DNA from 4 places in the Sulfoacidibacillus ferrooxidans genome. Region 4 is predicted to be linked to each of the others. Evidence: riboswitches for the same ligand, from Rfam matches in the RefSeq annotation. Region 4 holds a riboswitch; each other region holds the start of a gene.
What was found. A riboswitch is a leader RNA that binds a small molecule or an ion and turns the genes downstream of it on or off. The one in region 4 is predicted to bind cyclic di-AMP.
Positions count from the first base shown of each region.

Region 1: it holds a riboswitch for cyclic di-AMP, as region 4 does, so the genes downstream of both, MM817_RS07435 (APC family permease) here and MM817_RS06165 (LysM peptidoglycan-binding domain-containing protein) in region 4, are expected to answer to the same signal.
Region 2: it holds a riboswitch for cyclic di-AMP, as region 4 does, so the genes downstream of both, MM817_RS06290 (C40 family peptidase) here and MM817_RS06165 (LysM peptidoglycan-binding domain-containing protein) in region 4, are expected to answer to the same signal.
Region 3: it holds a riboswitch for cyclic di-AMP, as region 4 does, so the genes downstream of both, MM817_RS12835 (hypothetical protein) here and MM817_RS06165 (LysM peptidoglycan-binding domain-containing protein) in region 4, are expected to answer to the same signal.

Region 1 covers NZ_JALBUF010000003.1:233,036-238,229, reverse strand. The annotation lists gene MM817_RS07445 (FUSC family protein) at 1-705, opposite strand, end outside; gene MM817_RS07440 (class III extradiol dioxygenase subunit B-like domain-containing protein) at 957-1,763, shown strand; cyclic di-AMP (ydaO/yuaA leader) riboswitch at 1,827-1,973, shown strand; gene MM817_RS07435 (APC family permease) at 2,084-3,691, shown strand; gene MM817_RS07430 (polysaccharide deacetylase family protein) at 3,748-4,392, opposite strand; gene MM817_RS07425 (HutD/Ves family protein) at 4,488-5,162, opposite strand.
Region 2 covers NZ_JALBUF010000003.1:5,094-10,287, reverse strand. The annotation lists gene MM817_RS06315 (NAD-dependent succinate-semialdehyde dehydrogenase) at 1-520, shown strand, start outside; gene MM817_RS06310 (hypothetical protein) at 680-967, shown strand; gene MM817_RS06305 (hypothetical protein) at 1,039-1,449, opposite strand; gene MM817_RS06300 (hypothetical protein) at 1,629-1,874, shown strand; gene MM817_RS06295 (spore coat protein) at 1,864-2,133, shown strand; gene MM817_RS06290 (C40 family peptidase) at 2,206-3,135, opposite strand; cyclic di-AMP (ydaO/yuaA leader) riboswitch at 3,145-3,286, opposite strand; gene MM817_RS06285 (hypothetical protein) at 3,379-3,846, opposite strand; gene MM817_RS06280 (methyl-accepting chemotaxis protein) at 4,076-5,194, shown strand, end outside.
Region 3 covers NZ_JALBUF010000011.1:28,818-34,011, forward strand. The annotation lists gene MM817_RS12825 (DUF1405 domain-containing protein) at 1-383, opposite strand, end outside; gene MM817_RS12830 (creatininase family protein) at 448-1,104, opposite strand; gene MM817_RS12835 (hypothetical protein) at 1,201-1,686, opposite strand; cyclic di-AMP (ydaO/yuaA leader) riboswitch at 1,793-1,926, opposite strand; gene MM817_RS12840 (YpiB family protein) at 2,000-2,554, opposite strand; gene MM817_RS12845 (helicase-associated domain-containing protein) at 2,733-4,361, opposite strand; gene MM817_RS12850 (prephenate dehydrogenase) at 4,569-5,194, opposite strand, start outside.
Region 4 covers NZ_JALBUF010000002.1:310,426-315,619, forward strand. The annotation lists gene MM817_RS06150 (SpoIID/LytB domain-containing protein) at 1-263, opposite strand, end outside; gene MM817_RS06155 (YwhD family protein) at 420-902, shown strand; gene MM817_RS06160 (aminotransferase class I/II-fold pyridoxal phosphate-dependent enzyme) at 907-2,370, shown strand; cyclic di-AMP (ydaO/yuaA leader) riboswitch at 2,432-2,561, shown strand; gene MM817_RS06165 (LysM peptidoglycan-binding domain-containing protein) at 2,563-3,480, shown strand; gene bcp (thioredoxin-dependent thiol peroxidase) at 3,526-3,993, shown strand; gene MM817_RS06175 (HesB/IscA family protein) at 4,153-4,503, shown strand; gene MM817_RS06180 (DedA family protein) at 4,560-5,177, opposite strand.

The DNA of each region.
Region 1 (5,194 bases), on a different contig from region 4:
GCGTAAGCGTTCTGCTATATCTAGAAGATGAGACAAGTGATACCAATAACTTGTTTTCAGAGAAGAATCTTTTAATGATGAATTGGCTATGAGGAATGACCTTGCAACAAGTACATCTGCATCGCGTGTACGAGCTTTGGCATAGGCGGATAATGCCTTAAAGACAGTAGCTACGTCAGAAGCTTCAGTTGGAGATGGACGCACTGCATTATCAATCATCATAAGGATGATTTGGATCAGCGCTCCTGCTGCTACAAGTAGTCCTTGATAGAATGCATGCAGTGGTGTTTCGGGAAAGTTTGCAATCAGAATGAGGGAGTTTGTAGAGAGCAGCCCAATTTGTGCAGCTTCAGGACTTACAGCGACTAATAATCCAGCGATGAATCCACTGATCATCATGACAAATACTGCAAACCATAAAATATTGCCTGTGGCCGCACCAATAAATGTGGCCACGCTCATCCAAACAGCTGTTAATAGCATCGTGCGCAGACGTTTGCGATAGGTGCCTGTCATGGATGCAAAACCTGCTACGAGAGCACCTACCGCCCCCCCTAGTCCGTAAAGGATATGCCCACATAGCACTCCTGCGATGAGAGGCAGCGAGATTCCTAAAGCATTGCGCAATGCCTGACGCCATGTGATTTGTCCCATGTCTAACCGAAGTAACGAGTTTATGTAGCTCATTCTTTTTTTCTTTTTCAATGGTTAATCATCCTTTGGTATACAACCGGTGCGAGATCGCTCAGTCCTCTATCATGATCATTCTACTTATCATAAGACATTGTCATGCGTGTGCTTAGTATACAAAACAAAGCTATGTCTGTCATGTAGTGCAGTCTAGTATGCTTACATTGGATAGTTGTAAAACGGACGGTTGAGGCTTCTTATGCAATCGTGTACTCTTAGGTAGATAAGATGGATAAAAAACCATTAGAACAGGGGAGAGAGTCTATTTGAATCCATTTGTTTTTGCTTGTATCACCCCTCATGGATCAGAAATCATTGAGGAATTGGCTAAGCCGTACCCGGAACTCATGAAAAAAACGCGTCTTAGTATGGAGAGTTTAGGCGCCTCGATGAAACAGTCCAACCCGGATACGATCATTGTACTTACACCACATGGTACACGGATTGATGAACAATTTGCCATAGTTAATTGTGAACATATGTTTGGCGAAATGGAGGATTACGGAGCAAAGATATCCATGGACAGAAAAGTAGATCGGATGCTTGCAGGCGCTATCGCAGATCATGCAAAGAAAAAAGGACTTCCGGTAGCTACTTTAGGCTTTGCTACGAGTGAAGGACCGTTATCCTGTATGCCACTAGACTGGGGTGTCGTAGTACCACTTTATTTCATGCCAGAAACGTCTATTGTCGTGATTACTCCATCGCGATCACTTAGTTTTGAAGATCACTTACTATTTGGATCTGCAATGGCTGAAGCTGTTGCACAGTCTGGTAAACGTGTTGGTCTTATTGCTAGTTGCGATTGGTCTCACGCTCATGACGAAACAGGACCGTATGGATTTCATGAAGCGGCAAGACAATTGGATGAGCAAGTAGTTACACTTTTACACACTGCACATTTGGAGGGAATGATGCAGTTTGAGCCTGAGTTTATTGAACATGCTAAACCAGACGGTATTTGGCAAGCATTAATGCTAGCTGGGGCGATCGCTCCCAATGAGCGCAAGGTAGAGTTCCTTTCCTATGAAGTGCCCACTTACTTTGGCCTCATGTGTTGTGCGTTTCATTAAGATTAACAATGATTTGTGCTATACTTACTTTTGATAGCTAACTTCCTAATGTCCACTGTGACATTTTTATAAGGGCCGAATTCGTTTTGTAAACGAAACGGGGGAACCACGATTCTGGGGTGAGTAGAGAGGGTTGTGCCCACAATCCTCTCTTAGGCGAATGGCTCGCCGAACCCGTCAGCTAACCTCGTAGGCGAATAGTAGGAATGTCATCGCCATTCTACATATTCCGATGACTTGTTTACCTCATGATCTGAATTCAAACCACGGGTGCCATGTGGTTATTTTCACACGTTTTAAAAAAGGGGGCAGTCTCGAGAATGCATACTGGATTAAAAAAAGATCTATCATTTCTTGACTTAACGATGGCTTCTGTAGGAGGAATTATCGGCTCTGGATGGTTGTTTGGGGCACTCTATGCGGCCCAAGATGCTGGACCTGCTTCGATTGTGTCTTGGATCATTGGGGGAATTGCAGTTCTCTTTATAGGATTGGTATATTCTGAGTTAGGGGGTATGCTCCCGGAGTCTGGTTCAATTGTGCGTTATCCTCATTATAGCCATGGACACGTAACAAGTTTTATCATGGGGTGGGCGGCGTGGATTGCCTATTCCTCTGTGCCAGCAGTGGAGGCGGAAGGTGTGATGCAATATGCATCGCATTGGTTTCCACAACTTTGGAACTCGCATACCAATCTCTTGACAGGTTTTGGTCTTACCTGTGCGGCCATTTTAATGTTTGGATTTTTCTTAGTGAACTATTTTGGTGTGCGTTACTTTGCAAAGGTCAATACAACGATTACCTTTGTGAAATTTATCATGCCAACGCTAACAATTATTATCTTTTTGTTTACAGGATTGCATTGGGGTAACCTTACTTCTGCTGGTGGGTTTGCTCCTGAAGGTAGCTCTGGTATTTTAGTTGCGGTAGCAACATCAGGAGTCGTGTTCGCTTATTTAGGATTTCGCCAAGCGCTTGATTTAGCTGGGGAAGCACGTAATCCGCAACGAGATGTACCTCTTGCGTTACTCATTTCTATTGTTGTTGGAGTCGTTTTGTATGTTCTCTTACAATTAGTCTTTGTTGCCGGTGTTAGTCCGTCAGCACTTTCTCATGGATGGCCAAGCGTGTCATTTAACGCACCATTTGCACAATTGGCTGTCAGCTTAAATTTAGGGTGGATGGCAGTTCTGTTATATGCAGATGCCATTATTTCACCTGCAGGAACTGGGAATGTTTACATTGCCTCTACGACAAGAGTTTTATATGCATTGGCTAATAACGGGTACTTTCCACGTGCTTTAGCAAAGGTTGATCAACGCACAGGTGTACCATATGTAGCGCTTATTTCAGCTTTTATTTTAGGATTAATTTTCTTGTTACCATTTCCCTCATGGCAATCTCTAGTCGGATTAGTGTCATCTGCAACAGTCTTTACGTATATCATTGGACCGGTATCACTTACTGTGCTGCGTAAAACAGCAAGTGATGCAATCAGGCCATACCGCCTAGCAGGAGCGAGTATTATTTCTCCGCTTGCCTTTGTTATTGGATCGTTAATCATTTATTGGACTGGTTGGGCCATTGATTCTAAGCTATTGATTGCACTTCTTATTGGCATCATTTTGTATGGGATTTTTTCATTGTTGCTGCCAAGTGAAATCGAACGTCCAAGTGGTCAATCGTTCAAAAGTGGGATTTGGCTAATTCTATATTTACTTGTCATGCTTTTCTTTTCATATGCTGGATCAACTAAACTTGGCGAGTTGAAAAATTGGATTGCTTATCCATGGGACATGGTGATTGTCGCCATGACTTCACTTGTATTTTTTTACGTTGGCGTACAGAGTGGGTATCGTACAAAAGACGTAGAAGAGGCTCTAGAAGCGGTTGAACAATCGCGTCAAGAGCGCACGGCATTACTGTAACATAGCATCAAATAGACAAGACTACGGCGTATTGATCACAATGGGTACGCCGTAGCCTATCTAGGAGGAAGAACACGAAAGACAAATCCTTGTTTACGCAAATCGCGAATAATAATGGGAAGTGCAAGTGCGGTGAACTGACTTTGTGTAATGCCATCGTGAAATAGGATGACTGAACCTGGTTTTACTTGTTTTTCTACGAGAGAGATAATCGATTCTTTTGTTGTGGCTTTCCAATCTAATGAATCTACATCCCAACGTTTAATGGGATGACCACATTGTTGAATGATGGCGTTTTTTTGTGAATCGAGCGCTCCATAAGGTGGTCGATAATAGAGAGGACGGATACCGCCTGCGCGAATAATTGCATCATCTGCTTTACGTATTTGTTCTTGAATCGTCGTTGCATTGGCGAGGGCAAGATTCTGGTGGTCATATCCATGACTTCCTATCTGATGACCTTCCCGAATTTCACGTCGAATGATGGGTGGGCATTCAAGTGCACGATAGCCTAAAATAAAAAAAGTAGCTTTGCAATGTTCTTTACGCAGAATATCTAAAATAGGAGGGGTGTATTGTAAAGAAGGACCATCGTCAAAAGTTACATAGAGCGGTTTTACCTGTGTTTTAGCACTGCTAAAAGGTGTTAAGAACATAAAAACCGCAAGAATAAAGACACATGTAGTAGTAACATACCGCATCCATTCATAACACCTTTCTGGCTAGAATCAGCATATCACTACATACATTTCCCCGTGTTCACGCTTTTTATGAATTTCTTTGTACAAGAAAGCAGTTAGTAATACATGGTGGCATGGATGATCGTCGAAAAAGATGGTTCTAGAGCATGTAAGCGCACAGTATGTACGTGTGAACGACGATTGATATTTTGTGTAATGAGAAGAGTATCATTTTTTTCTAATTGAAAATGTTGAGTAGCTATGGGTAGTTGTGGTGTAGATATTCCACTCACGGAAACAGAAGCAGCGTCATGGACGCAGAAAAATGCATCTGTCCGTATTCCATACGAACGATGTTGATCATCTGATAAGTGTACTGTCTGTGGATTTTTCTGTAGATCCAGAGCGGCTAGTCTACCGAAACAATTTGATGACATCATCAAATTGAAGTCGCGAGCTTGTCCTTTACTATGCGTAGTCCACGATCCGTCAAACTCATCTTGTGCGAACGGCGTCAAATGTTTGTGGTGATGATGTTCATGTGTAAGAGACATTGCTCCTTCTAGTATCAGTAGTTTTCTGCGAATTCCAGGTAGGGGAGTGAAGGTAGATTGATCTGCTGTGACTGTTGCATAGCTCAGCCTCCATATAAACGATCGTGATGTATACTCACTATCTCTTGGATATATAGCTATCTGAGTAGTCTCGCCTCCAGCCCATATGTTTGTGTGGTAGTCCCTTTTGCGAATCCATTCTATGGATTCGTCATCTAACAAGTTATGAGTCATCATGGGTAACTACATGCTCCTTAAAAATCGTCTTT
Region 2 (5,194 bases), on a different contig from region 4:
ACAAATGCGTGTGGGTAATGGACTAGATGCAGGCATTTCAGTAGGTCCTTTAATCGAACCTGCTGCAGTTGATAAAGTGGATCGACATGTACAAGATGCAGTTGATCAAGGGGCAACACTTATTAGTGGAGGTAAACGACATAGTGAACAACGCGGATATTTTTACGAACCAACCGTTTTAGCGAATGTCACAGAATCTATGCTCGTGATGAATGAAGAAACATTTGGCCCAGTTGCAGCTATTACTCCATTTACGGATGAAGATGAAGTCATAGAGCGCGCTAACCATTCACCGTTTGGACTTGCCGCCTACTATTTTACACGTGACATAGGACGTGTATTTCGCTTAGCAGAACGTTTGGAGTACGGTATTATCGGTGTAAATGATGGAATGCCATCGACTGCACAAGCACCCTTTGGTGGTGTAAAGCTATCTGGGATTGGACGCGAGGGAAGTAAGTATGGATTAGAGGAGTATCTCGATATTAAATATATCTCATTGGGAGGTATTCTTAAATAACAACGAATGCATGCATGGTATGACGGATGATACATACAATTCCAGCCACGTCTAATTCCAAAGCCTAGGGGATACTTGCCGCTTTCCAAAGCGGGTAAAGATGCATTTACATATCTCAGGTAAACTTTTCGATCGATGTGAAAAGGAGGAGGAAAATGTATGCATCCGCTATATCGTCATGCCACTACACTTGTTGGTCAACCAATTTACGTACACAGTAATGGACGTGTGCATTATGGTGTACTGCATTCAGTGACTTCCGAAGGCGTGTATCTTCGCCCCATGAACCGTACTGGAACAGCTAGTGCAACAAAGGATGATCGTTTGAATGTTCAACAACTGGCACTCACAGAAACAGAAAACATGGATATTGAACAAGTCTTTTGGCCATTATTCTTTTTGCCGTGGTTAGCTATTGGAGCACTTGGTGCTTGGGCATGGTGGTAATCCACTACCTGTATCAACAAGGTAGAAGACGGGATGATATCCCTTCTTCTACCTCACAATCTTTACATAAACTACGGAACCATAGTTTTTGAATCTTGTGTCTCAGTATTGAGAATGTTTGTTACTTGAGATGTCTGCCAATTCTTAAGTTGTTCTTTTACTTCCTGCAATTCTGATCTAAAATCTTTCCAGCCCTGCAAATCTTGATGTATTGATGTTAAACGTTCTGTTGCTTCGTTAAACCGTTCGACATTTTCCCTGACGTAACGAATAATTTGAATTTTCTCTTGAGGGGTCACTGATCTTAAAGTGAATGGTTCTGGATCATTTGGTATAAGTGCCTGTGTTTTTTCGATTTTGCTATATAATTTACGTAAAGCAGCCCGTAATTGTCTCATATCTTCCTGTGTTTGGTCATAATTCCTCGTCATTAATTCCTCTAGGTGCGTGTTTTGTGAAGAAGATCCATTCGATGGTTGCATGTGTTAAACTCTCCCTTTTTTCAAGATATCTCATCATACTCAGTAAAATCTATTTGGTCTCCTGTCTTGGTAAAAAATGATGGTTTCGCCCAATTTGCATACTCATGCGCATTTTTTTATGAAGTGCATAGGCTATAGTCGTGTGAACATATGTACTTTTGAACAAAGGGGATAGAAAATTGAGTTACCGTATAAGTGTTCACGAGGCCTTGATGGTTCATGAATTGCTGTTGGAAACAAGCGTTGGACTATGGAAATGCCATCAAGCTATTCATGAGGTCCATGACCAAGAACTAAAGGAGTTAATCGAAGCCCATGTGGTAGATGCTAAAGAGGGAATGTGGAATCTCGTTACACTATTGCAACGTCGCCCTTTACTCCTGCCAAGTGACTATATTTATAAGGGGTCTGAGTATGGAAAATAAAGAAATCATTACACGAATGATAGTGTTAGACCTACTCCTTACAACCAAATTAGCCATGCAAAACAGTGCATCTGCCTTGATGGAGGCTGCCACACCAGAGGTGCGAGAAGTATTTTCTAACCAGTTTCAAACTGCTGCAGATTTTCATGCTATGTTGGCTGATTTGGCAGCACAACGAGGATGGTATGACGCATACGATATGGAAACACAAATGAGACATGATGCGCGCTTAGCCCAGTGGGTATATCAAATGAGTTGACAAGAAAGGTGTCGTCTAAAGAGCAATGTACTCTTTAGACGACACCTTGTGTTTATCAAGTATTATAAGAAACTAAAACATTTGATGAACAGCTACTAAATGATGACTCCAGAAACCATGATCAATTGATAAATAACCAACTTTACCTAGCCCGCCGCCTTCTTCGATCATCTCACCATGTCCAATATAGATGCCAACATGAGCTGATCCAGATGGGTTCGTCGTATCGGAGAAAAATAATTCATCGCCAGGTTGCATTTGTGAAATAGGTATATTCCATCCAATGCGCTCAAATTGCACTTTAGAGGAGCTAGAAAAATCATACCCTAACGCTTCATGAAAAACATATTGCACAAAATTTGAACAGTCAAATCCGTATTGCCCTCTGTCTTCATTGTGTCCCCAAATATAAGGAGTACCCAACTTGCTTGTTGCAATCTGTTCCACAGCTTGTAATTTTGCAGCATAACTTGCAGTAAGAGGTACCAACGGTTGGATGTTCGGATCAATTGTTACGCCAGGTGGAAGAATACTACCTGAAGAATCATTGTGTTGCGTATACCCAGTAGCTTGCTGTGTACTACTGCTGTTAACAGGAACGCTTTGAGTCACCGTAGCTGTACTAGTTACTGAATGTGTTTGTGACTGACCACCATTCGATGAAGGGATGCTGGAAGTTGAAAATTGTGAAACATAATAATGATCAGCTGTAATATAACCAATGGTTCCATCAGGAAGTTGTACATGTAGCCAGTAACGAGTAGCACTTAACACTTGAAGGTTTGTCCCAACTTGAACTAACTGAATCTCATTATACGTTCCTAAGTGTGGAGAAGTTTTAAGGTACGCGGCGTGTACAACGACAGCCTGCGATGATGACTCTGTTGCCATCGTAGAGGCGAATGCAAGCGGGAAACTAGACATAAATGGAAATGCTATCGTGCTCATTAAAATACCTGATCCAATTAATGTAGTGAGTGTTTTTTTAGTCGTTAGTTGCATGTTTTGATGGCCTCCTTTGTAGTAGCCTCCGAGGTTAATTGTCGGGTTAGGGAACAAAGGATCGGCCCATCTCATGGATTCACCCCGAGTCTGCTGTACAGACAATACGACTCCCCCGTACTTCTTTGCGAAGATTCGGCACGAGTAGGTTAACATGAGAGATGGATAAACACATTGCAAAATATATAGAATGAGAGGAATAATACGGTTAATAATGTCTGATTACAATAGCAGATGAATTTATTATGTATCTGAAACTTGCTCAGTATGTTTTTGCGTAACTTCTTTTTTGACAGTGCGGGTGGTTTCTAAAAACATTGGATTCGCATCTTCATTTAGCCCGCCATAACGCGTCCAAAGAAGTCGTACAATAAGGATCAGGCAAAATGCTCCGACTTCTATAGCAAGATGTTCATCATTCATTGAAAGTAATATTTTTCGTGCAAGTACAGTTAAGATGACATCCATAAGGCGATTTGGAGATAAGGTGCGAATTAGATCTAAAATTTCATAGACAAGTAACAAAGAGAAGATATCTTCTGTCATTTTTCTGTAATTTGTTAAAAATAATTCTGGATGAAATAAAAATTCACCCCACTGCGCAGCAAACCCAATCACGCCCATGACGAGGGTAAAAAGTATTAAAGCGACGATGGCCCAACGAATAAATAATAGCATATGACGGCCTAATGCAAAGATGCGACGATCCATGGAATCCCTCCTGAATGATTTCATTAAAAGTATTCCATAAAAAGGACAATATAAAACAAAAAAGATGATATAGAAAATAATCATTTATAAGTGTACGTCACTAGCATTAGGTGATCCTCTTGTTATATAATTTGGTAAAGATATTTTTGACAAATTACTAACATCTTATGATGATTATAGTTTTGAATGTATATATTGAAACAATCTTAAAAATAGTTGGAGGTTTATTTTGAAAACATTAACAGTTGCTCAAAAACTCATTATGGTATGGATTCTCATGGCATTATCCGTACTGATCGTTAACTTAATTACATTTTCAATGAGTCAACAGGAAAAGACGCATGTTGCTCAATTAAAAAATGAAAAAATGGAGTTGCTTGATTTATCCAATAATGCATTTATCGGTTTTTTAAATATGGATGACCAATCGAATATGCTTGTAGGATTAGAAGGTACTTCACTTTCAAAGTCACTATATTCTCAAACACTGCAACAAGTATTACAAGGTGAAGCACAACTTAACCAATCCTTACAAGCAATGAAAACACTTCCATTCCTCTCTCCTAAGGAGCGTGCTATGGTACAGCAAGCTTCTCTCGCAGCACAGGGATATGAGAGTTATTGGAATATTGTTGATAAAAATAATGAAACAAATCATGCGCTTGCAGCGACAACAATGTATGTAACAAATAGTAACGTTTCTAATGAAGTGACTTCAGATTTGCAAAATATTAGTTCTTTAGCACAAACAAGTATTCAGGCATTTTTTAAAGCCACAAATTCAGAAGCAAACACGCTTTCATTCGTTTCTTTATGTACGCTAATACTTGTGATTATCGGGAGTGCAGGTAGTTTGTTGTACATCCGATATCTGGTTCGCCCCATTGCATACTTGTCTAATGAAGCTAACTTAATGGCAAAAGGTAATTTTGCCAAACGCACTTTGCCATATAAGCGTAAAGACGATTTAGGAATGCTTGCAGATCACCTCTACGTTATGGCAAGTGAAATGCGAAGAATGATTATAGGAATCCAAGAAACAGCGATGCAATTGACTGCTGCTTCAGAAGAATTTACAGCAAGTGCCCAAGAAACTGCACATGCAGTAGAACAATCTACCCTATATGTGCAACAAGTAGCAAAAGGGGCATATGAGCAGCAAGAAAAGGCGGAATCCGCATCAAGTCAGGCTTTAACTATGACGAAGGAAATGGCTAAAATGACGGATTTCACCAAACATTTGAGAGAGCAATCACTTTTACATGTATCTAAAGCCAATGATGGTCAAGCGAATGCAGATATTGCTACAGAACAAATGCGTACAGTACGTGATGATGTAGCGGGTATT
Region 3 (5,194 bases), on a different contig from region 4:
TCAATTAACATCCCTGCATGTGCAAACCATAAACCTACACCCTCAAGTGGTAAACTATGCAAATAAAAAAAACCATCGGTTAACACAATAACAGCCCATAGACCATATTGAAAGAGTGAAGTAACTCCTAACGCAAATAGAAATGTAATCGCCTCTCTCAATAGATGGGAAGCCGGTGGCCAAAGGATGCCACATATGGCTAAAGTAAAGAACAACGCAGCGACAGGACTATCTGGAACGAAGATTCGCAAATAAAATAAGGTGTGGTCTACCTGTCCACGGTACCACATGAAACCAAACACAGTACCAATAGCATTAAGTGCACCAATACCTTTCCATACAGAGCGCTTATGAAGAATCCTTAGAATCGAATCTACTATCATTTGCACTATAGTCACCCCTGCCCTCTAGTGTTCCAAAGAGGGTAGGGTGTCATGCAGACGTGCATCATGCAAGAGCGATAAATTGACCAACCTTTTCACTTAGTTGCTGCGATAAGTGACCCCACATCATGGATCCTAGCTTAGCATTTGAACCCTGTGCCAGATAGCGCGTGAGGCTAGCTGGATCGCGAACAACCAGATGGTCAGCGAGCGCCATCATGAGCGATGTTTCCCATTCACCAGAAGGATAAAATTCTTTAGAAACATTTTTATATGAAGTAGATGACAATGCCTCTTGTAATTGTCCGTCACGCCACCATATAAAGGACATCATGTCTAATTGACTATCTGCTGTAAGAAGGGTTTGCATCACTAGTTGTTCTTTATAAAGACTATCTGTCAATAGGATCAATCGACGAAATTGAAAATGACGTGTTAATTCATGGATATAACGATGGATGATTTGACTAAAAGCTTCTTTTTGCAACTGAACAACCGCAGTATCATCAAATGTGGTATCAATGGATTGCAAAGGAAGAGTAAGAATTCGATCTCCTTTTGCCATCTCTACCTCGTCGCGTAGCTTCCTTAATATATACCATGTAGTGCCTACAGGTAGATGAGATGGGCGCCATGTCAAGCCACCTACTGTCAATAGCACAGTGTCAAGATGCCGGTAATTTTCTTCGATCTGGCTTAGTGAAAATTCTTCAAAACGCATATCGCTTTCTCCTTCATTCATCATCTCATAAAAAATAGGAGCCTTAATATTGCGCTCCTACCCTTATTCATCTATTAACTTCTGACTAAAGTGCAGTTAAAATCTAGCCTCACCGAAAGTTGCCGATTGGTTAACAAAATAACCTGGTAAATCAAGAGCCCGATCATCCTCTAAGCGTTTCATGCCAAGATCATGTAGAGTTTGACGAATCCCTTGGTGTATAGCTTGCTCCATCTCAGGTGAATAGCGATCGTTCATAGAAAGAGCCTCTCGAATACCTTGGCTAACTGAACGTGTCACATACGAGACATCAAGTCCTGCACAGACCAGACCATGCAGTACACCGCGTGTGGTTTCAGATACGGCAAAACTGTGCAAAGGAACTAAGCTAGAAAGAACGCCCATAATAGCGTGTTGCGCGATAGAGGAAATCTCTCGTACTACATCTTCTGCCCTTGACATTGTATTGCAATACATAGTCACTTCGTGAGTAACAACAGAGCAAATACAAGTTTCTGAAGATGTTCCTTCTAGTTCAATGCCGTGCCTTACACCTTCTTGAATGTCATGTAATAAAGTCATGTCAATCTCCCCTTTTCGTATTTACACGCATAAACAAAACAAAAACCGTGACGATCAATCGGTCACGGAAGCGCGAGTAAAAAGGAAGTGGTTATCGGCATAACCATCCACCTCTCTTTCCGCTTACGAGGTTAGCTGTCGGATTCGGGCTGAGAGCCGCCCTACGAATCAAAAGATTCGATTCACCCCAAGAAACTGGTTCCCCCGCTTCCGAAGTTCGGAATTGAGCGCTACAATATGAAACTGAAAAAGAATACTACATTTCATATCATACATCTCTTTTAGTTAAACGACAATGGGTAATTGAGTCTCGTTAATGAACATTGCAGACAATCGCTTGATAGTTTGCACTTAGTTTCATAAATGTTTCACGATCACCTTCATCCAAAGCCTGATCAATCGCAATCTTCAATTGTTTCGTATAATGGATGTTTTCAATGTGATCTAGCAATAAGTCTACTTGCAATTCCATTAGAATATCTGTGGGTGTTGTTTTTCGAACTGGCTCCTGAACAGATTCTATTACTTGTAGATAGTGTACACAATCACTCCGTTGACGATAATAGAGTGTGATATACACATCTTCTTCTGGATGACTATGAACATCAAGAAAAGCCTTTTCTACGTCAGATGTCACACGTTTATTTTTATAAAATTTAAATCCTGTCATTTGTACGCAAGTTGTCGACATCAACAATGATTTGTGAACATTTTTAAATTGTTCAGTAAAATGAACTTTGGCAAGTAGCTGATCATTAGATGCCAAATATTGAAGTAGCCATTCTGCTTCAGGGTTACGCAATTCATATCGTTCTAAAAACCATTTGATGAATTGCTTTTTATCTGCGACCGTTATCACACTTTTCATGATGGTTCGCCTCCCGTTGACCTTCCCACAATAAGCATAAGAGTTTGAATGTTTACTTCTTTATATTGTTGTATTCGCCAATGCCTTGTCGCTTTCCTGCAATGTGCTTATAAACGAAAAAAAATGCCGATGGTATGGCATTTTTTAGAATATAAAAGTTAAAATACACTATTAATAGCTAACGACTTCTTTTTTTTACTATTTGCTCCATTTCCGGAGGATAAGACACCAGATATCCAAGTTTCAATAGTAAGGCAAGTAAGTCAGGAGCATCGTCTGGTAAAAAAGCTAAATGATGCTCACTTAACCGCTGTGGCATCCTCTTTGCAATAGGTTGAAGTTGCTCAATGGTGTTTGACACCAATGGATCATGACATGAGATTACGCACGATATGTGAAGCTTAACCTTTCCATACTCCTGACACCAATCACGTATGGAGCGCTGCACATTTGCAGGGATCTCAGCACCGCTAATTGTGCGAAGAAATTCATACATTTTCTCCATATCCCAACCACTTAGCAGGGCGTGATAAATACTCTCTCGCGTAAGTCGATATACGTTCATACGATCTCGACTAATTGGTTCCGCAATTTTCTGCAGTTCAAAAGCGTATGTGCTATCAGCCTCTTTGGGTACTAAAATATCAAAAGTAGGTTCAATAACTGCTTTTTTGAGAATAAAAGATTCTTCACCTGAGAGTCCATCATCTAGTATGTCGGAAGAATGCACAAAGCGTTCGCCTAGAGGCGTTAATTGGTATAAAAGATCTTGAGAAAGATCACGACCCTCTGCAAGAAATCCAAGATATACAAGCATTTGTAAGATGCGTTGTCGATAAACAATCTCTTTTGACTCATAATAAAAGTTATCAATAAAATGCAAAAGTTCATCCTCAAGTGATTGTTTAAATACCCATGCTTTGGATGAAAATTTAGCAATTCTCGATACAATCCGTCCAAGCGTTGGTATTGATATGCGGTATGTCCGCATATAAAACTGAAATAACTTCTTTGCACGGCTTTCTTCTGATTCCGTCATATAAATACCACTTTTAACTTCATCTATGATAAGAGAACCTGAGTCGTCTTCAATAATGCATCCTTCTTCATATAGGTGATCATAAATCATAGCAAAACGATCTGGATAATCATGAAATCTACGCCCATATCCAAAGCGAAATCCAACATGCACAGAGAGTGGTTCTTCTTGCACTTCAAATAACTGAAAAATTTGCATTTGTTGGCGTTTAAAAATGACACCTTCTTGAGTCAGCTTTACTTCGTGTCGTGCTAGAAACAGCAAAAAGGTAACAGCGTCACGTGCAAGAGTACCTTGATCTGTTCGTATCCATTTAGGTTCATACATACTCGTCTGAACAGATTGGCGCAACTGCTGCGTTTCATAATGTACAATATATTTTAATATCTCTGTTGGACAACGATATGTTCTCTGTGAGGGAGTTCCTGTTTCAAAGAGAATGCCCTCTTCAAGTAGCTCATTTAAAATCATAGATACTGAAGTTTGTTCATTTTTTGTAGTTGCCGACCGTTGTCTTCTCAATATCGTGAGTAGCTCGGATTTTGCAAATTGGTTTCTCCCTTCTAACGCAATCTCTTCGAGAGCTTGGCGAAGAATGGGAGATAAAGTAGCCATTCTTTCAATTACATACTGTGGATCACTAAATCGGTTTAATATTTCTTGAAGTAACGTGTTTTTAGAATATAGAGGACATGCTATCGTGTGACGAATAGCAATTTTACGCAGATTCCCGATGTCACTTTGATTAAGACATTCTACAAGTCGCATAGGATCACCTCAATAGGTTTTGCTCCTGACGAATTGTATTATGTGTATATTTTTATATAATATACATTTTATTCATAAAAAGGACTCGCATAATCGTTCACGCGAGCCAAAAGAGAGATGATAGGAGTGGAGAGAAACTACATTACACATCCTTATTTATCATACTCGACAGATTTACAAGAAGTCAACAGGACAAAGAATACGTTTTCATTGTTGTGCAATCACATGATAATTATTTTGTTGCAGCATAAGAAAAGCTCTATCAGCAAAGTCAGATGTATCAAATTGAAGCAACAACTGTCCATCGTCACCTTCACGACTTTCTAAAATACCAATATTGCGAATGCTAATAGAGGATTCTCCTAATAATGTAGTGATTTGGCCGATGAGACCAGGAACATCCTTTACAACGACCATGACTGAGTATACCGCGCGTATTGCGCCTGTTGATTTTACAGGCAATGCATCGCGAAAGTCGCGTGATTTTGCAAACAAGGATTCAATACTTACAGGTTCACGCTTTTTAATCATGTCAGTTAAAGATTGTATATTTTCAATCCACTCTTCTAATAAAGGTACAATCTCTTTGTGATTCTCTAGACATGTATCTCTCCACAATTTCGGATCACTTGATGCAATGCGCGTAATGTCACGAAATCCCCCAGCTGCTAATTCGATGTAAAGCGGCTCACTGACCGCTCGCTTTTCTACTTGATTGACTAGTAAGGAAGCAATGATATGTGGAACGTGACTAATAGCCGCAACAACGCGATCATGTGTTTCTGGTGTTAATATTTTTATTCGTGCACCTGTAGCTTGTAAAAGAGCCATTA
Region 4 (5,194 bases):
GGGAACCATTCGTTGGGGAGAACATCGCGACAGTATTGGTCGAAATTGACTGTTGACACATAAATAATACGACCGCGCGGATCCGGTTCACCCGATGCATTGTTTTCTCGTATGGCAACGCGAATCGTGCTAGGAAATCCTGCAGAACCTACGATAAATGTTTGTGCTTTTACGGTATGAGTAGGCAATAATGCTGCGGCCAGTGAACCGCTAAGAACAATTACAAGTGAAACTAAATGCGCTAGAGAACCAAGTCTATACACAGGTGATTGCACCTCCAGAGCTGTAACGATTCAACTTTCTTCAAATATTCATTCCCTGTCGTACTCAGATCATGCATCTTGGCTTGTGAAATCTCGAATTGTAGGTAAAATAGTGAGTATCGTGAAGTGTACAGATGATAAAAGGTGGGTTTATGGATGGAAGAGATTAGATTAACTGGTACTAACCAGCATCGTGCACCAGAAGGACTATCTACGCTATCTTCACTCATCATCGACCGCGGTGATATTTATTTGGATAATGGAGCTATCCACGGAAAGGCTAAAATTGACCAGGGAATACGCTATGTAACTCAACGAGAGGACGTACCACATGCGAGAAAAGTGGTGATTGTCTGGTTGACGTTATACCGGGGACCTAAAGGTCAAGGGTTTAATGGAGTGGCAAGTTGTGATTACTTCGTGGACGAAGAATCAGCTAGCGGTTACAAGAACCTAGCTGTACAGGTTAACCAAATGGAAAAAGCAGTGAAGGGTAAAGTGGATATTACGAGTTTAGAACCTAGCGAATATAAGTTATTACAAAAATTTGTGCGTGAATTTAGGCCCGACTTATATGAACATGCCTCTGACGTATTTTTATCGGCATTCTCAGAGGAGTCCTCTTTTGCGCAAGAGTAAGGATGTGTACAACTTGTCAGATCAGTCACAAACACCTCTTTTTTCAGCATTGCGCGCACATGCTGAGCGTCATCCTATTCAATTCCACATCCCGGGACATAAAACGGGGATAGCGATGGATCCGGAATTTCGCGAATTTTTAGGGGACCGCGCGCTTAGTATTGATCTGATCAATATTGGGCCGTTGGATGATTTGCATCATCCAACGGGGATTATCGATCAAGCACAAAAGTTGGCAGCAAAAGCATTTGGAGCCGATGCTACTTTTTTTTCAGTTCAGGGCACAAGTGGCGCGATTATGGCCATGATTATGGCTGTCGTTGGGCCTGGAGATGAGATTCTAGTTCCACGCAATATTCATACTTCTGTATTGTCTGCCATTATTCTCTCTGGAGCACGGCCCTATTTTTTACAACCTGAAGTTGATTTGCAACTAGGTATTGCTCACGGCGTAAGAGTGGAATCGGTAGTGGAGGGATTACAGCGCCATCCACATGTGAAAGCAGTTTTACTGATCAATCCCACCTATTTTGGCGTGGCGACGGACTTGCGCGCGATTGCTGAGATTGCACATGAACGAGGCGTTGTTGTTTTAGTAGATGAAGCACACGGGGTACACACCCATTTTCACGAATTACTCCCACCGTCAGCCATGGAGTCAGGATGTGACCTTGCGGCTACTAGTGTTCATAAGCTAGGGGGATCATTGACACAGAGCTCCGTTTTAAATGTGCGTGAAGGGCTCGTTCGAGCAAGACATGTGCATTCTATCCTATCCCTGCTAACAACTACTTCTACGTCCTATATTCTGTTGGCCTCTTTAGACGCAGCCAGACGCCAACTAGCCATGCATGGGCGCGAAATGCTAGATCGGGCGATGACTATAGCGCAGGATGCGAGAGAGCGATTGAATCAGATTCCGGGCATCTATTGCTTTGGAAAAGAGATCCTACAATCATCGGCTACCTTTGCGTTTGATCCATTAAAATTGACGATTCGCGTGGCGGATATTGGATTATCAGGATTTGAAGTCGAAGTCATTCTTCGAGAAACCTATAATATTGAGGTTGAATTATCCGATTTATATAATGTGCTGTGTGTCATCTCCTTTGGCGATACAAAGAGCAATATTGATTCGCTCATTACAGCCATCCAAGAGATTGCAAAACGAGAATTATTACAGCATCATCATAAAATTAATATCGTTGTTCCATCCACTCCAGTACTAGCTATGAATCCACGCGATGCCTTTTATGCGGATACGGAAGTAGTGCGGTTGCAAGATTCGATTGGCAGAATCATCGCTGACGTGATTAAAGTGTATCCTCCTGGGATTCCAGTGTTATTGCCAGGTGAAGTGGTTACTGTGGATAACGTAGAATATATTGAAGAAAATTTGCGTGCTGGACTTCCCGTTCAGGGGCCAGATGATCCTACGATTGCCACTGTTCGTGTAGTTAAGAGATGATAGTTTTTACCATGGAATGATTTACGCCTAGGCAGAGCGCTGTCGTGTCCTGTATAGTTTACGGCATCACAAGCTGAATCGCATGCAAACATGCGTACGGAGGAACCGAGTGCTTTGGGGTGAACTTACGATTGTGAGCGGGCAACCTTCGCCCGAACCCGTCAGCTAACTCCGGAAGCCAAGGAGGCCTTTATGGGTATACACTTCAAAATTTCTGCAGTAAAAAAGACGACTGTAGCGCTGTTGAGCGCTGGATTATTATTGGGTTCAAGTGTAAGTGCCTTTGCTGCAACGGTACCTATAGGTCCTTATATAGTAAAGCCAAATGATTCTCCTTACTCAATTGCAGCCCAATCGCAAGTGAGCCTGCAAAACTTTGAAGCGGTCAATGACCTGACAAATAGTAGTGTGATTTATCCTGGAGAAGTGATGGCAATGCCGTTACTTTATCTAGTAGATGCAGGTGACAGTTTGTGGTATATCGCAAATCGTTATGATACGAGTGTAGCATCAATAAAACAATTAAATGGCCTGAACTCAAATCAGATTTATCCTGGTCAGTCCTTACTTATCGCAACAGGAAGTAAGCAAACATTCCCTGCGAATCAGGCAACAAATAGCACAAGCTCTGCTGTTGTACAAGCAACGCCGCAAACCGTGACAGCTCCACAGAATGAATCTGCACCTGTAGCAGTTGCACAAGCAAAGGTAGAGGCAACTGCACCAGTTGCACAAGCATCGGCTACAGCACCACAAGCACAACAAGCACAACAACAACCATCAGCAGCTACACCTACAACCATCACCATGCTCGCTACTTCCTATGATGCATCAGCTGCGAGCAACGGACCGTGGGGCGCTGTAAATTATTTTGGACAACCTTTGCAATTCGGCGATGTAGCAGTTGATCCTTCTGTGATTCCGCTTGGTTCAAAATTATTTATTAGCGGATATTCCGATTCTGCACTGCCGAGTGGTGGATTTTATGCCACAGCCAATGATGAAGGTGGAGCTATCGTAGGGAATAGAATTGACATTTTTCTACCTACGGCGAGTCAAGCCGATCAATTTGGAATGGAAAATGTCAAAGTGCAGGTGATTTCCAAATAAATTCGGTATACTCTAGATGATCGGACGATCAAAAGGAGGAACCATATGGAGATTCAAGTTGGACAAGTTGCACCGGATTTTACACTCGATGCAACAGGAGGTCAAACGATTCAATTAAGTGCACAAAAGGGCCATCCTGTTGTATTGTTTTTTTACCCTAAAGATTTAACACCTGGTTGAACGCAAGAGGCCAATGAGTTTCAGTCGCTCCTACCGGAGTTTACGGAACTTGGTGCCGTAGTGCTAGGGATTAGCACAGACAGTATGGAATCGCATGAGAAGTTTTCCCAAAAGTACAGCTTTACATATCCGCTGGTGTCTGATCCAGACGCTATAGTGTGTGAAGCGTACGGAGTATACAAAGAAAAGAAAATGTACGGTAAGTCCTATATGGGTATTGAACGGACGACATTCATAATCGATGCGTCTGGGAAGATCGCTCATATTTACCCTAAGGTAAAGGTAGAAGGGCACGCCGCAAAAGTGCTTGAAGATGTGAAGAAGATGATGTAAGAGCATATACAAACCTCTCTCAATAAAACGACTCTGTCGCTCTTTGAGGGAGGTTTGTATATTGTGAACGACAGCGTGTGTATTTGTTCACGAGGAAACAGTGGAACTCTTCAGTGCGGCGATGTAATATAAAGATAGTAATGCAAGGGGGAGTCGACTATGGTAACACTAACTATGGAAGCAGCAAGTGTAGTCAAGGATCTTCTTTCTGACAAAGAGGAAGATATGGGTTTGCGTATCTTTGTGAAACCGGGTGGATGTTCTGGTTTTAGTTATGGGATGGCGCTTGATATGAAAAAAGAATCAGATTTACTCTTATTGCAAGAAGGTGTGCCTTTATTGGTGGATGAGGCAAGTCTTCCGTTCATCGATGGCTCAGAAATTGATTATGTCGATGGGCTATCTGGTAAGGGGTTTAAGATCGTGAATCCAAATGCAGTGTCAAGTTGTGGATGCGGTTCAAGCTTCCATACGAAGGATAATCAAGGAACACCAGGTAGTTGTTCATAAGCAAAAAGGTGAGTTCTCTTGAGAACTCACCTTTTTGCTGCCAGCGCGTGCACGTGTCAGTGGGTGTCGTTACGGCGATGTGCCGCTGGACGATTCCTCCACCAAAAGAATGCAATCAGTACAAGTAATAAAGCTGCAAATAGATACGAGAGTGCAGATGTGTGCTGATCGATGCTTGACCAATGCCCTCCTAGCTGATACCCGAGAAGCGTCAATAGATAGACCCAAGGCGCACTTCCGATCGTAGTAAACAAAAGGAACTTACCCATCTTCATGTTAGCAATCCCTGCTGGTAAAGAGATAAATGTACGAATGGCTGGTAAGAGGCGTCCAATGAGTACGGTGATGGCACCATACTTTGCAAACCAATATTCAGCAGAATGAAAATGTTTTTCAGAAAAAAGGATATACTTACCATATCGTGATAATAGCGGACGACCTCCAACGCTCCCTACATAGTAAGCAATTAGTGATCCGACAACATTGCCGATTACGCCTGCAAAAACGGCTGCTGTAAAACTGATATTGCCTTGCCATGCCTCAAATCCTGCAAATGTCATAATTAATTCACTGGGTAGAGGAATACATGCGCTTTCTAGGATCATCGTAAGAAAGATAGCTAGAACACCATAATGACGAATTATCTGTTCAAGGAAGAGGGAAAGGCCGTGCATGGGATACCCCTTTCTAG